Regions from separate parts of the Arthrobacter sp. NPDC093139 genome, predicted to be linked through region 2. Evidence: riboswitches for the same ligand, from Rfam matches in the RefSeq annotation. Region 2 holds a riboswitch; the other holds the start of a gene.
The links. Region 2 has a riboswitch for thiamine pyrophosphate ahead of ACIP90_RS14790 (ECF transporter S component). Riboswitches for the same ligand answer to the same signal wherever they lie in the genome.
Positions count from the first base shown of each region.

Region 1 (7,021 bases), on a different contig from region 2:
GACTTGCGGCCGCTGTTGACGGAGAACCAGGTTCCCACATCTTCACCGGCCAGGGCGGCGGCCGCGTTGGCCGTTGAGGTGACAAGGGCGGGAATGCCCGAATCGGCGGCCATCGTGGCGGCCTCGACCTTGGTTTGCATGCCGCCGGTACCGACGCCCGCCTTGCCGGGGCTGCCGATGTTCACGCCCTCCAGGTCCTGGGGGCCGTCAACCTGCGGGATCCGCTTGGCGCCTTTGGCGGGCGGGCCGTCATAGAGGGAGTCGACGTCGGAAAGCAGCACCAGCGCATCGGCGCGGACCAGGTGGGCCACAAGGGCCGAGAGCCGGTCGTTGTCGCCGAAGCGGATCTTGTGCGTGGCGACGGTGTCATTCTCGTTGACCACTGGGACCACGCCCAGGTTCAGCAGACGGTTCAATGCCCGGAACGCGTTCTGGTGGTGGCTGCGCCTCATCAGGTCATCCGCGGTCAGCAGTACCTGGCTTACGGTGACGCCGTGCGCCGCAAAGGCGTGCGTGTAGCGGGCCATGAGCAGCCCCTGCCCCACGCTGGCAGCGGCCTGTTGCGTCGCCAGATCGCGCGGACGCTTGACCAGGCCCAGGGGCGCCAGCCCCGCCGAGATGGCACCGGAGGAGACCAGAATGATCTCGGTGCCCTCGTTGCTCTTCGCGGCCAGCGCATTGGAAAGCTCGATCAATGCCTCTTCGGAGATTCCGCCCTTGATGCTCGTGAGCGACGACGATCCGACCTTGACGACAATGCGGCGGGCCCTGGCGAGCATGCTGCGGTCGTCGGTTCTTGGTTCCTCGATGACAATTGCGGAATTATCAGACACGTGTGCGGGTTCACTCCTCATGTTGGGTGTTCAGTCCACTCTCCTTGAGCGGCCGTGCGGCACGGCGCCCGCTGACTGATTCGGTCCAGATGCCCGCCTTGCGCTCGGCTTCCAGCTCGGCGCGTGCCGCTGCTTTGGCCTCACGGCGTTCGATCTGTTCCTCACGCTTCTGACCACGGGTGGGCCGGTCCCCGATGTCTGCAAAGCGGACATCGGTGCCGCGCGGCGACGCCAGCAGTTCGGCGCCTGCCATCATGGTCGGCTCCCAGTCGAACACCACGCCGTCGTCGTCACCGATCACTACGGTGTCGCCGGGCTTGGCGCCCTGCTTGAACAGCTCGGTTTCAACACCAAGCTTGGCCAGCCGGTCCGCGAGGTAGCCAATGGCCTCCTCGTTGGTGAAGTCAGTCTGCTTGACCCAGCGCACGGGCTTCTCACCCAGAACGCGGAACAGCGGCTCCAGGTTCTTTTCCTCGCGGCGGATCTTGAAGCCGGCCTCGTTGACTGCGCGGGGGCGCAGCACAGGCGCGTGCACCTTCGGCGGTGTTGCGGCCACCGAGTCACGGGCGGCCTTGACGATCTCCGCCATGGCAAATCCGAGTTGCCGGAGACCTTCGTGGCTCGTGGCCGAAACCTCGAACACGCGGTAGCCCCTCGACTCCAGCTCCGGGCGGACGAACTCGGCCATGTCCTTGCCATCAGGCAGGTCGACCTTGTTCAAAGCCACCAACCGGGGCCGGTGGTTCAGCGGAACAACCTCGCCGTCGTTGCCGGCATAGCTCATATCAACGGCATACTTTTCGAGTTCAGCTTCGATGATGGCGAGGTCGGAGAGTGGATCTCTGTCAGATTCCAGCGTACCGCAGTCCAAAACGTGAACCAAAGCGGCGCACCGCTCGACGTGGCGCAGGAAGTTGTATCCCAGGCCTTTACCTTCACTCGCGCCTTCAATGAGTCCGGGCACGTCGGCGATGGTGAACCGCACGTCGCCGGCCTGCACGACGCCGAGGTTGGGGATGAGCGTCGTGAAAGGATAATCGGCGATCTTGGGCCTCGCGGCGGACATGGCGGCGATCAGGCTTGACTTGCCGGCGGACGGGAAGCCGACCAGGGCGATATCTGCGATGGACTTCAGTTCCAGCACGATGTCGCTGGACTCGCCCTCGATGCCGAGCAAAGCAAAGCCCGGCGCCCGGCGCTTCTGGGACGACAGCGCCGCATTGCCCAGTCCACCGAGCCCGCCGGCCGCGGCGATGAACTCGGTGCCTTCGCCGACGAGGTCCGCCAGGACCTCGCCGTCCTTGGTCTTGACGACCGTGCCGTCCGGGACCGGAAGGATCAGGGTTTCGCCGTTCTTGCCGCCACGCCAGTCGCCCATGCCGGGCCCGCCGTTGGTGGCATGCCGGTGCGGGGCGTGGTGGTAGTCCAGCAGCGTGGTGGTCTGGGAGTCCACGCGGAGGATGACGTCTCCGCCGTTGCCTCCGTTGCCGCCGTCGGGGCCGCCAAGCGGCTTGAACTTCTCACGGTGCACCGAGACACAGCCGTGGCCGCCGGTACCGCCGGATACGTGCAGTACTACCCGGTCTACAAAGCTCGCCACGGTGAATCTCCTCTGTGCTTAATCCGGACGTTCTGGACGCCCAAATTGATTGTAATGCGGTTAAAAGACCAGTGGAGCGGGCCATCATGGCCCGCTCCACCGGTTCAGATCCTGTTGTTACTCTGCAGCTGCAGCAGCAACGATGTTCACGACTCGACGGCCGCGGCGGGTGCCGAATTCGACAGCGCCTGCCTGCAGTGCGAACAGCGTGTCATCGCCACCGCGGCCAACGCCTGCACCGGGGTGGAAGTGGGTGCCACGCTGGCGGACGATGATTTCGCCTGCGGAAACTACCTGGCCGCCGAAGCGCTTGACGCCGAGGTACTGGGCGTTGGAGTCACGACCGTTGCGAGTGGAGCTCGCGCCTTTTTTATGTGCCATTTGGAATGCCTGCCTTTAAATTCTGGGGAATCTGCTGAAAACCTGAACAGTAACCAGAGGTTACTTGATACCGGTGATCTTGACCTTGGTCAGTTCCTGACGGTGACCCTGGCGCTTCTTGTAACCGGTCTTGTTCTTGAACTTCTGGATGACGATCTTCGGACCACGGAGGTCCTGGAGGATCTCAGCCGTAACAGTTACCTTGGCCAGGTCCGCAGCTGCGGATGTGACCTTGTCACCGTCTACCAGGAGCAGTGCGGGCAGCTCAATGGTGCTGCCGGCTCCACCGGCGACGCGGTTCAGGGTAACGAAGTCTCCAACGGAAACCTTCTCTTGGCGGCCGCCTGCGCGGACAATCGCGTACACCACTTGGGAACTCACTTCTCTCGACGTTTATTACTAAATTTGCGTGCGGAACCTGGGTCCAAAGGTGTTTGGTCCGGCTCTCGCTGTGCCTCAACGCCGTGGATTCCCCGGGGGAATCCGTGAGCTATCCCCGGAACAATGCCGTTTGGAATTCCAAAAGGACCGTTCCCGGGGTCATAACCCAAGTGTTGGCGTAAGCACCGAAGATCTAGAATACGCTAATTTCGTCTTCGGCCGCAAATGAGGCTGGTTTCGGCGGGTTGTCCGTGATAACCACCACAGGGCTGTTGCACCGACCTGCCGTCACCGTGCGCGTTTATCTTACCGGCTCCTGCGCCGGAGACCGTTCAGCTGTGGAGCCGCGGCGCGTCGAAAAAATCGACCTCGTAGCGGCAGGACTGCCTGAATGCCGTCAGCATCAGGCTGCGTTCCGCGTCGGACGCCGCGCGGCCCGCGGCGTCGGTGATGGCGATGGCCTGCCGGGTGGCCTCTGCAAAGCCCTCGTCGGCGTAGGTGCGCAACCACTCAGCGTACGGGTGTCCTTCGGGGGCGCCGGCTGCGAGGAATTCGGAGTGCAGGGTCTCCCCGACTTCGGCGTAAAGCCAGAAGCACGGGAGCACCGCGGCTACCAGCACGGCATAGCTCCCCGAGGCAGACGCCGCCACCAGGTGGTCCACATAAGCCTTGGTGACCGGCCCGAGGTCAGGCAGCACCATCCGGGTGCTGAGCCAGCTGCGGTGCAGCTCGGACTCCACTTCGAGGCACTGCTGCGCAGAACGGGCCCAGAAGAGCTGCTCGGCCTCGGTGGGAGCCAGCGCGCTGGCCCGTGCCAGGACGCGCGAGTATCCGTTGAGGTAGATGGCATCCTGTGCGAGGTAATAGGCGAACTCGCTTTCGGGAAGCGTGCCTTCAGCCAGCCCGCGGATAAAGCCCAGGCCGTAGATCGCGTCGAGATCCGCGGCGGCCTCCGCATGGAGCAGGTCGGCGAAACTGCCCTCAGCGCCAGCACCCGGGGACGCCAAGTGGTGGAAGTGGTGGACCGGCCCGTTGCCGTGTCCCACCTCAAGCTGCCCGGAGGAGCGGAGGGCCTCTTCCAGCCAGGGCTTGACGGTGCGGAGTGACTGTTCCCAGTCGCCCACACGGGCCTGCATAGTGGCCATCGCCGAGGACAGGGAGCATCCGGTCCCGTGGCTGTTGCGGGTCGGCACCCGCTGGCCGTCCACCACGACGACATCGGCCGACAGGGCGCCGCCCGTATTCACCAGGGCGTCGGGGCAGTCGGCACCGTCCAGGTGCCCCCCTTTGACGAGGACGGTGGCCCCCGTTTCGGCGGCCAGCCGTTTGCCCTGCTCCAGCGCGTCCGGCCAGGTGGAGGCCACCGGCTCCCCGAGCAGCATCGCAAGCTCGGCGAGGTTGGGCGTGATCAGGTCGGCCAGCGGCAGGAGTTCCTGCAGTGCCGCCTCGGCGGACTCCTGCAGAAGCCGGTCCCCGCTGGTTGCCACCATCACGGGATCAAGAACGACGACGCCGGGGCGCACCTTCTCCAGCCAGACCCGCACCGCGGCAATCACCTGTGCGTCGCCCAGCATGCCGATCTTTACGGCGTCCACGGCGATGTCGTCACTGATGGCGGTCAACTGTGCCGTCAGGAACTCGGCCGGGGGGAGATGGACGGCGCTGACGCCCCGGGTGTTCTGGGCGGTCAGTGCCGTGATGGCCGCCATTCCGTAGCCACCCGTGGCCGCGATGCTTTTCAGGTCCGCCTGGATGCCGGCTCCGCCGGACGGGTCCGAGCCGGCAATGGCCAGGACGCGGGGAATCCTGCGGATGGGCGGCACAGCCTCAGGCGTTGCAGGCTGGACAAGGTTCAGGGCAGATAGTGAAGACAAAGGAGACATCCCTTCGCCGGTGCTAACCGGTCAGGTTCAACGGGTTTGGATCTCAGCCGGCTCCGTGCGCGGCACCCCGTGTCAGTCCCCCAGCCTAGCGGTTTGCTGCCCTGCGGGCACTGCGTTGCAGTTTGCGACCGGCAGCCCCGCAATTGCCGGGGCAACAGCCCGCGGCCGCTCTGGCGCTGAAGCACAACGGGCCGGTGTCGCAGTTGCGGCACCGGCCCGTTGCATCAGATCAGCTTAAAGCGGGAACCCGTCCAGCTCAGAGCTCGGACGCAGGCACGCCGACGCCGAGAATGATCGGTTCGCTGGCAGGCTTCGGGGCAGCGGCGCTCCCTGAAACCGGCGCCTTGGCTTCGTGCGAGTGCCCGGCTGCTGATGCCGGGGCGGTCTCGTGGTGTTCCACGGACGTCTCATTGGCTGCGCCCTGAGCCCGGCTGGCACTGCGGTTGCGGCGCGGCCGGCGCGTGCGGGTCTGCACCGCCGAGTGGTCAGCGAACCGGTCGGCGTCGTGGTCCGCACCTGCCGGGGCAGGTCGCGTTCCGGCCGGCGCTGCCGGCTCGGCAGCAGGCGTCTCCCCCGCGGCAGGTGCGCGGTCCGCCGTCGGCTGCTCCTCAGCGGGAACGGCCGGCGCGCCGAGGTGCGCGAACGCCTCCTCCAGCCGGTCCAGCGTCAGGGCAGGAGTTTCGGAGGCCGGCTCGCCGGCGTGCTCGACGAAAGGAAGCACGACTTTCTCGCCGCCAAAGGTCAGCACGGCGCCGGGACGGCCTGAAACGCTCTCCGTCTCCGGGGTACGGTGCACCGCCGGGCTTTCCGGACCGGACGGCGCCGGGGCAGGGACGGAGCGCTGTGCTCCGGCGGACGCGGCCTGGTGCGCGGCGTCCTCATGGAGATGCGCTGCATGGGCCGCGGCCGCGATGTTGGCGAGTGCGGCCCGTGTCGCCTCAGCCTTGGCGTGGCGCTCAGCCTCCGACGGCTCATGGTGGACCGCGGCGGGTGCGGCGGGGCCCGTTTCCGCAGGAACCTGACCACCCTTGCCGCGCCGGCGGCTCTTGCGTTCGGTCCGCACGGCGGGCTGGTGCTCCGCCCGCGGAACGTGGTGCTCGGCCGCAACAACGTTCGCCCGCCGGTGTTCCACGGGCTCGTCGTGCGTCACCACGCCGCGGCCGGCGCATACCTCGCACTGTTCGCCAAAGACTTCCAGCAGGCCGGTGCCCATGCGCTTGCGGGTCATCTGGACGAGACCCAGTGAGGTCACTTCCGCCACCTGGTGCTTGGTGCGGTCGCGGCCCAGGCACTCCACCATACGGCGCAGCACGAGGTCACGGTTGGACTCCAGAACCATGTCGATGAAGTCGATCACGATGATTCCGCCGATGTCCCGCAGGCGCAGCTGGCGGACAACTTCCTCTGCCGCCTCCAGGTTGTTCTTCGTAACGGTTTCCTCGAGGTTGCCGCCGCTGCCGGTGAACTTGCCGGTGTTGACGTCCACCACGGTCATAGCCTCCGTGCGGTCAATGACTAGTGAACCGCCGGAGGGCAGGAACACCTTGCGGTCCAGGGCCTTGTGGATCTGCTCGTCAATGCGCCAGGCCGAGAAGATGTCCTGGTCCTTGGTCCACTTCTCAAGCCGCCCGACAAGGTCCGGGGCAACGTAGGTGACGTAGGCCTCGATCGTGTCCCAGGCTTCGTCGCCGGAGACGATCAGCTTGGAGAAATCCTCGTTGAAGACGTCGCGGACAACCTTGATGGTCAGGTCCGGTTCGCCGTACAGCAGCTCGGGAGCGAGGACCTTGGTGGACTTCGCCTGGCTTTCGATGCCCTCCCACTGCGCCCGGAGGCGGTTGATGTCATGCGTCAGCTCTTCCTCCGACGCGCCCTCGGCCGCTGTGCGGACGATGACGCCGGCATCCTCGGGCAGGCGGTCCTTGAGGATCCGCTTCAGGCGG
Region 1 covers NZ_JBIVOO010000001.1:61,572-68,592, reverse strand. Annotated here, with positions in the region: gene proB (glutamate 5-kinase) at 1-779, opposite strand, end outside; gene obgE (GTPase ObgE) at 844-2,433, opposite strand; gene rpmA (50S ribosomal protein L27) at 2,551-2,814, opposite strand; gene rplU (50S ribosomal protein L21) at 2,875-3,183, opposite strand; gene thiD (bifunctional hydroxymethylpyrimidine kinase/phosphomethylpyrimidine kinase) at 3,528-5,078, opposite strand; TPP riboswitch at 5,061-5,158, opposite strand; gene ACIP90_RS00320 (Rne/Rng family ribonuclease) at 5,335-7,021, opposite strand, start outside.
Region 1: it holds a riboswitch for thiamine pyrophosphate, as region 2 does, so the genes downstream of both, thiD (bifunctional hydroxymethylpyrimidine kinase/phosphomethylpyrimidine kinase) here and ACIP90_RS14790 (ECF transporter S component) in region 2, are expected to answer to the same signal.

Region 2 (7,021 bases):
GGGCACCAGGTCAGACTGTCCGGAAACGGGTTCCGGCTGGCCCTCGCCGCCCGGGAAGCCGCCGTGCAACCGGCGCCGGGTGGACGGAACGTACCCCGGCACCCAGACCCCGGCGGCGATCAGCATCTCGCGGGCCTGCACCAGGACCTGGTCGGGGGCGCCGTCGATCAGCACGGCAGGTTGCGTGGCGGATCCCGGCTGCAGCACGATGATCCGGTCCACGAGGTCTTTCCACACCGCGACCCTGTGCTCCACCACCACCAGCGTCGCGCCGGTCTTGTCGAGGCAGCGGCCCACTGCGTCGCGGACTTCCAGGACGCCTGCCGGATCCAGGTTGGCGGTGGGTTCGTCCAGCAGGATGAGCCCGGGGCGCATCGCCAGGATGCCCGCCAGCGCGAGGCGCTGCTTCTGTCCCCCGGACAGGGCCGACGTCGGGTGGTCCAGCGGAAGGTGCGCGAGCCCGACGTCGTCCAGGGCCTCGTGCACGCGGCTCCAGATCGCGTCGCGGGGCACGGAGAGGTTTTCGGCGCCGAAGGCGACGTCGTCGCCGAGGCGGGAGAGGACCACCTGCGTTTCGGGGTCCTGCTGCATGAGCCCGGCGCGGCCTCGCTGGGCGCGCGGCGGTTCGCCGTCGATCAGGAGGCTGCCGCTTTCGTCCGCGTCGTCGCTGCCGGAGGGACCGCCGTCGTCCGCTGTGCTGCTGCCCGCCGTGGTGTCACCGAGCACGCCGGCGAGGGCGTGGAGCAGGGTGGACTTGCCGGCGCCTGAAGGCCCCAGGAGCAGCACCCGCTCCCCCGGGCGGATGTCCAGGTCAAGGGCGTTGACCGCGGGTTTCGTGCGGCCGGCGTGGCGCCAGCCCCAGCCGCGGGCGGTGACCGCGGCGGGGCGGACACCGCCGTCGTGGTGTCCGGGCATCAGTTGAAGACGGGCTCCGTGGCTGCCTTGCGGGACGCGAACGAGCTCAGCACGCCGGTCTTGGCGAGGCCGCGCGTAGCGATCCAGGACAGCGCACCGGCGATGATGGCGCCCGAGATGGCGGTGAAGATGACGTAGGCCAGCTTGTCTCCGGCCGCGTAGGCGATGTTCCAGCCCCACGGAGCGAAGGAATCGTTCAGGCCGCAGAACAGCCCCGCACCCGCGCCGGCCAGCAGCGAAACGGGCAGGTTGAACTTCTTGTACCGGAACGCTGCGAAGACGAGTTCCGCACCGAGGCCCTGCAGGAGGCCGGAAATCAGCACCGTGGTGCCGTACTGGGATCCCATGATTAGTTCACCGGTGGCGGCCACGGTTTCGCAGAACAGTGCCGCGCCGGGCTTGCGGATGATGAGCATGCCGAGCACCGCCGGGATCATCCAGCCGCCGGCGTAGAGGCCGGTGAGCGGCGGATAGACCGCGTTGATGGGAGCGGAGATGAGGTTGGCGCCCTGGGACCACGCCCAGAAAATCACGCCGCCGGCGACGGCGATCAGTGCCGCCACAACGATGTCGGCCACGCGCCAGTTGTAACCGGTCTTCTTGATTGCTGCAGTTGTCATGATGGTCCTCCTGAGGATCAGGAGGGGAAAGCGCTCCCCGGCTGCGGGCGGTGGGTTGCCTGCTGCCGGACACTCTGAGAACTCGACTCCCTTGCGCCGGTACTAGCCGGATCAGGTTCGAGGGTCTGCGGCTGTCCGCACTCTCAGCGCCCTTCCGCGGTTCCCTGGCAATGCCAGTGAGGTCCGACGGCGGCGCTCCCCTGTCGTAATAAATCTGCCCTTATGGGCTGATCCAGTTTACACCGGGACCGCCTTGACAGCCCGGCGCTTCAGTCACATTCCGGGAAGTACGGCGGCGTCCGCCAGAGGAGGGGAGGAGAGCCGTCATCGTACCGGAGTACATTGGGGCCATGACGCATGACGATTCCGGCAGCCGCGCCGTGCCCGCCTTCGACCCTGACTCTCCGGATGAGCAGCCGGCAGGCGCCTTGGAAGCCCTGATTGAGCGGATTGAGGGGGAAGTAGCCGAGCTGCAGTTGCCCAGGTTCAGCAAGGATGACGCCCTGACACTCGGCCTCCAGTTGGTGGAAATGGGCAAGCAAAGCAATCTCCCGATAGCCATCGACATCACAAAGGGGGACCAGGTCCTCTTCCACGTGGCGCTCGAGGGGGCCACGCCGGACAACGAGGGCTGGGTGCGGGCCAAGCAGCGGACGGCGGCCCGCTACGAGGAGCCGTCTTTGCTGGTGGGCCTGCGCGGCCGGCTTGGCGGAGGCCGGATCGAGGACAATGCGTGGTTCGACCAGTCAACCTACGCTGCCCACGGCGGGGCCTTCCCCGTGTACGTGCGCGGGGTGGGAGCTGTAGCAGTCGTCACCGTTTCCGGGCTGCCACAGATGGAGGACCACGACCTCGTGGTCCAGGCGCTGCGGGAAATCCACGGCTCCATACGGCTAGGCTAGGGAAAGACCAGTATTCATGACGCAGGGAGTCCCGGAATGAGTTTCTTCATCAAGTTGCTTGGCACTGGCATCAGCCTGCTTGCAGGGTACGCCGGCACCAAGGCCGTGGATACCATTTGGGAAAAGGTCACCGGGCGGAAGCCCCCCAAGGGCGACAAGGACGACGTCCCCACGACGCTGCGCACAGCCCTGACGTTCGCCCTCATTTCCGCGTCCGTGAGCGCGGTAATCCAGGTGCTGGCAAACCGCGGCACGCAGCGGGCCATCACCCGCTTCGCCAAGACCCAGGACATCGTCTAGCCCACACTGCGTTTGCTTCGCAAATTCTTGCCCAGTCTTGCCCGAACTCTGCATCCAACCGATGCAAACCTTGATCGTGGCCGCGCATCGTTGACTCAACAGACAACGAAAACCTCGACTGCGAAAGTGATGATGATCAAAGTGGCGACGAAGGCAGAAAAAGCGAACTACCGCTACAGCGACTTCTACTGCTTCATGTCGCTTGCTGACTTCACCACCTACATCTCACGTGATGATGGCGACGGAGATGGTTGCTTTTCAATCAGCGGCAGCAGCGAGCTTGCTCTCTAGGAAAGCTCGCTGCGGCCGCCGGCCCTGGTCCGTCAACTGTTCCTCTGTGGAACCAGGTCCAGCGGAGGGTACGCCGGGAGCGGCAATAGGGAGTAGCCTGACCGCAAGGCGGGAAGCGGTGCAGCTCCCGTACGCGCTGCATCGTCCTGCCGTGCCTTCATCGGCTACCGGGAGCAGGAATGATGGACGTTCCTCCACTGATATGGGTGCTGACCGTCGCGGGCATCGTTGCGCTGCTGGCCTTTGACTTCTTTGTCCACGTCCGCCGTGCCCACATTCCCACCCTGCAGGAAGCGGTCATCTGGTCATCCGTCTATGTGGGGATCGCACTCTGCTTCGGGTCCGGAATTTTCGCTTTCGGAGGGGCATCCCCCGGCGCAGAATATTTCGCCGGCTACCTGACCGAGAAGGCTTTGTCAGTGGACAACCTGTTTGTCTTCCTGGTGATCATGAACAGCTTTGGCGTGCCGCGCGAAGACCAGCAAAAAGTGCTGCTGTTCGGAATAGCGTTCGCCTTGGCCGCACGCACTGTCTTCATTCTTCTGGGGGCCGCGCTCATTAACACCTTCGCGTGGGTCTTTTACCTTTTCGCACTGATTCTGCTGATTACCGCAGGCAACATGCTTAGACCCGACCGCTCGGAGGAAAAGTCCGCCGACAACATCATGATCCGGATGACCCAACGGCTGTTTCACACCGCGGACTACTACGACCGCGACAAGCTGCTCACGTTGCAGGACGGCAAACAGACACTGACGCCGATGCTGCTCGTGATGGTGGCCATCGCCGGGACCGACATTCTCTTCGCGCTGGACTCGATCCCGGCCATTTTTGGCCTGACCGAGGACGTCTTCATCGTGTTCACGGCAAACGCGTTCGCGCTCCTGGGCCTTCGCCAGCTGTACTTCCTGATCGACGGCCTCCTGAACCGCCTCATTTTCCTCTCCTACGGCCTGGCGCTGATCCTGGGGTTCATCGGCGTGAAACTTTTGCTCCATGCCCTCCACGAAAACAACGTGCCGTTCATCAATGACGGCGACCCAGTACCGGTAGTCGAGTTCGATACAGCGCTCTCGCTCACAGTGATTATTGCCGTGCTGGGCCTCACAGTTCTCGCATCGCTGATCAGTCCCCGGGGGAAGGCTCAAGCGGTCGTGTCCGCTGCCCGCCGCGATGTCATCAACTACCTCGACCCTGATTACACGAATGATCTCGGGGAACGGAGCCGGATCTTCGCGAAGCTGGTCGCGGAAGAACAACAGATACGCAGGTTCGGCCCCAAACACCGGCGGCAGGCAAAAGACGAGAAGGAACTGATGGACCTGATAGCCCGGGCCCACCGACAACATGATGGGAAGGAGGGCCGCTCCGACGGTTCCGACGAGCGCGGCAGTTCCGACAAGGGCGGCGGTTGAGCCTTGGAGCCCTTGCTGCCTTTGCTACCTTGCGATCATGACGTTGCAATGTGCGTGGGTCAGAACGGTGGCCAGGGTTCCGGGATGGCCTTCACGCTTGGGCGCCCCCAACACCAGCAGTTCCGCATCAGTCCCCGCGTCGACCAGCGCAGCGGCCACGGAATGGCCGGAGAGAAGTTCCTCCGAAACGGCCAGGCCGGGATCGAGCCCCTGCACGTGGAGCATGGCATTACGCAGAACATCCCTGCCGTGAAACTGCGAGGGGGCATGGCGTCCCCAAGCCGGCATCGGCGGATCCACGTGAACGATCCGCAGCTTCGTCTGCAAGGTCTGTGCCACACTGACTGCCCGCTCCAGGACCTTGCTGCTCCTCAGATGCCCGTCCACGCAGGCGATCACCGGTTTTCCTTCCGCACGCTCGGCGCGGACCACCACTACAGGGCCGGGACACATGCCGGCCAGGCCGACGGACACCGAGCCCACAAGTTTTCCAAGGAAGCCGCCCAGCCCGCGGTTCCCGACCACCAGCAGGTCCGCAGCCGGGGATTCCTTGCGCAGGACATCCGCGGGCAGGCCGGCAACCATCCGCGGTTCTATGTGCAGATCGGGCGAGATGCCGCGGGCAAGCTCCACGCCTTCGGAAAGAATGGCCTCGGCTGCGTGCCGTAACCCGCTGTCGGCAACTCCCTTCACCGGCCCCACGTCGTGGGTGAACATGGGCCAAATCCACGCGTGTATGATCCGCAGGACGGCCTGCGATGCCATCGCGTACTCCGCGGCCCACCGCAGGGCCAGCTTGGACTGGTCCGAGCCGTCATAGCCAACTGCCACTGTCTTGCCCATTGTTACCGGCCCCCTGACTACCCCCGCCAGCTCACCCGGACCCGCAGAATGCCTCGGTCCCAATCGCTGGTCCTACTGAATTTAACGCCCCGATGCCCCCGGATCTTCCCGGCGTGAGGGCGTCGGCAGGTCCAGATTCTGTGGAAGCGGGATGGCAGGCCCGACCGTTCCTGCCGCCCCGTCCACTGTCACGGCATCGCCGGTGCGGAGGCGGGTGGTGGCGTCCGGGACGCCCACCACGGCGGGAATGCCGTACTCGCGGGCAACGACTGGCCCGTGCGAGATCACTCCGCCCATCTCCATGACCAGGGCTCCGGCTGTCAGGAAGAGCGGCGTCCAGCCCGGATCCGTGGAGGGCGCCACCAGGATTTCCCCGGGTTCCAGATGCGCGCCGACGGGGTCCAGGATGACACGCACTGTGCCGGTGGCGGTGCCGGCTGAGGCGGGCGTGCCTGCCAGGATTCCCTCTGCTCGGGGCCCCGCAGTCGGCGCGAAGGCAGCTTCGACGTCTGTCCCGTCGGAGAGGAGTAACCGGGGAATGTGCCGGCGGCGCAGTTCCAGATCGTAGTGCCGCCGGCGGCCGCCCACGATGCCGGACAGATCTGCACCCCGCAGCCCCACACGAAGTTCGTCGAAGGTGAGGAAGAAAACGTCCTCGGGGGCCGCAATTCGCCCCGCCCCCGCAAGGTCCTTGCCCACCTCGGCGAGTTGCCGGTGCATCTCACCCAGGACCACCACGACGTTGAACTTCGGCAGCTCCCGCAGACCAGCCAGCTGCCTGGTCCGGTGGAGGCAGAAACCCACCAGCCGGCCCCGCACCTTCCCCTTTGCCTGTGCTTTTTCGACCATGCCTCGGATGGCGGACTCGGCCTGTTCGGCAGCGCGGGCGAACTGCCGGTCCGGCGCCTGTTCCGGATCCTCCACCCGAAGGTAGTTGGCGATCACGCCGAGAATGTGGTCCGGATGCTCCGACCACCGCGGCATGCCAAGGTCGATCTCTGCCACCGCCCGGTGACCGTACTTTTCCAGGAACGCGCCAACACCGGTCTGTGCCAGCGCGGGAAGGGCGCCCCCACCGTAATCCCGGGCCAGATCCTCCGGGCCCTTTCCGAGGAAGGCCGTCCGGGAATCGGGATCCCGGCCGAGCGACGCGGCCAGGTGCCACAGTTCCAAGTCCATTTCGGTGGTCACATTGTGCGGCAGCCCGCGAAGGACGGATTCCAGCTCCCTGGGCTCTACGATGCCGCGAAGCAGCCGGCGGGCGGCGGCCAGCAGCAGGTAGCCGACGGCGGGGGCGGGCAGGGTGGCGTCGATCAGTTCCTCGACAGTCCCGCGCATGATGCCTTCGACATGATCGAGCCGCTTTTCGCTCGTCACTGCATCTTGGTTTTTTGCCAGGTCGGTCCGGAGCCGCGTGCTGTAGGCATGTGCCCGGCGCAGCTCTGCTTCCGGCCGCACCACCGCCCGGACCATTGAGCGCAGCAACTTGGCCATCACGGCCAGGTTCTGCACCCCGCGGGCATTTCGCTTCGGTTGGTCCTGTGCCCCTGAATTGCGGTTTCCCTTGGGTTCCTCCTTCCGGACGGCGAAGCGGGGATCCTCCATCAGGGCCGCGAGCAGGGAAGCGGATCTCCCGTCAGCCATGGGAAGCATCTTCAGCAGGAAGCGCTTGCCGCCTTTGCTGTGGAAGGCGGGGGTCAGGTCCACGTAGAGCCTCAGACCGGGGGTGGCGTAC
Region 2 covers NZ_JBIVOO010000009.1:132,287-139,307, forward strand. Annotated here, with positions in the region: gene ACIP90_RS14785 (ABC transporter ATP-binding protein) at 1-915, opposite strand, end outside; gene ACIP90_RS14790 (ECF transporter S component) at 915-1,535, opposite strand; TPP riboswitch at 1,606-1,747, opposite strand; gene ACIP90_RS14795 (heme-degrading domain-containing protein) at 1,886-2,437, shown strand; gene ACIP90_RS14800 (DUF4235 domain-containing protein) at 2,474-2,737, shown strand; gene ACIP90_RS14805 (hypothetical protein) at 2,864-3,028, shown strand; gene ACIP90_RS14810 (TerC family protein) at 3,211-4,443, shown strand; gene ACIP90_RS14815 (universal stress protein) at 4,468-5,286, opposite strand; gene ACIP90_RS14820 (PEP/pyruvate-binding domain-containing protein) at 5,368-7,021, opposite strand, start outside.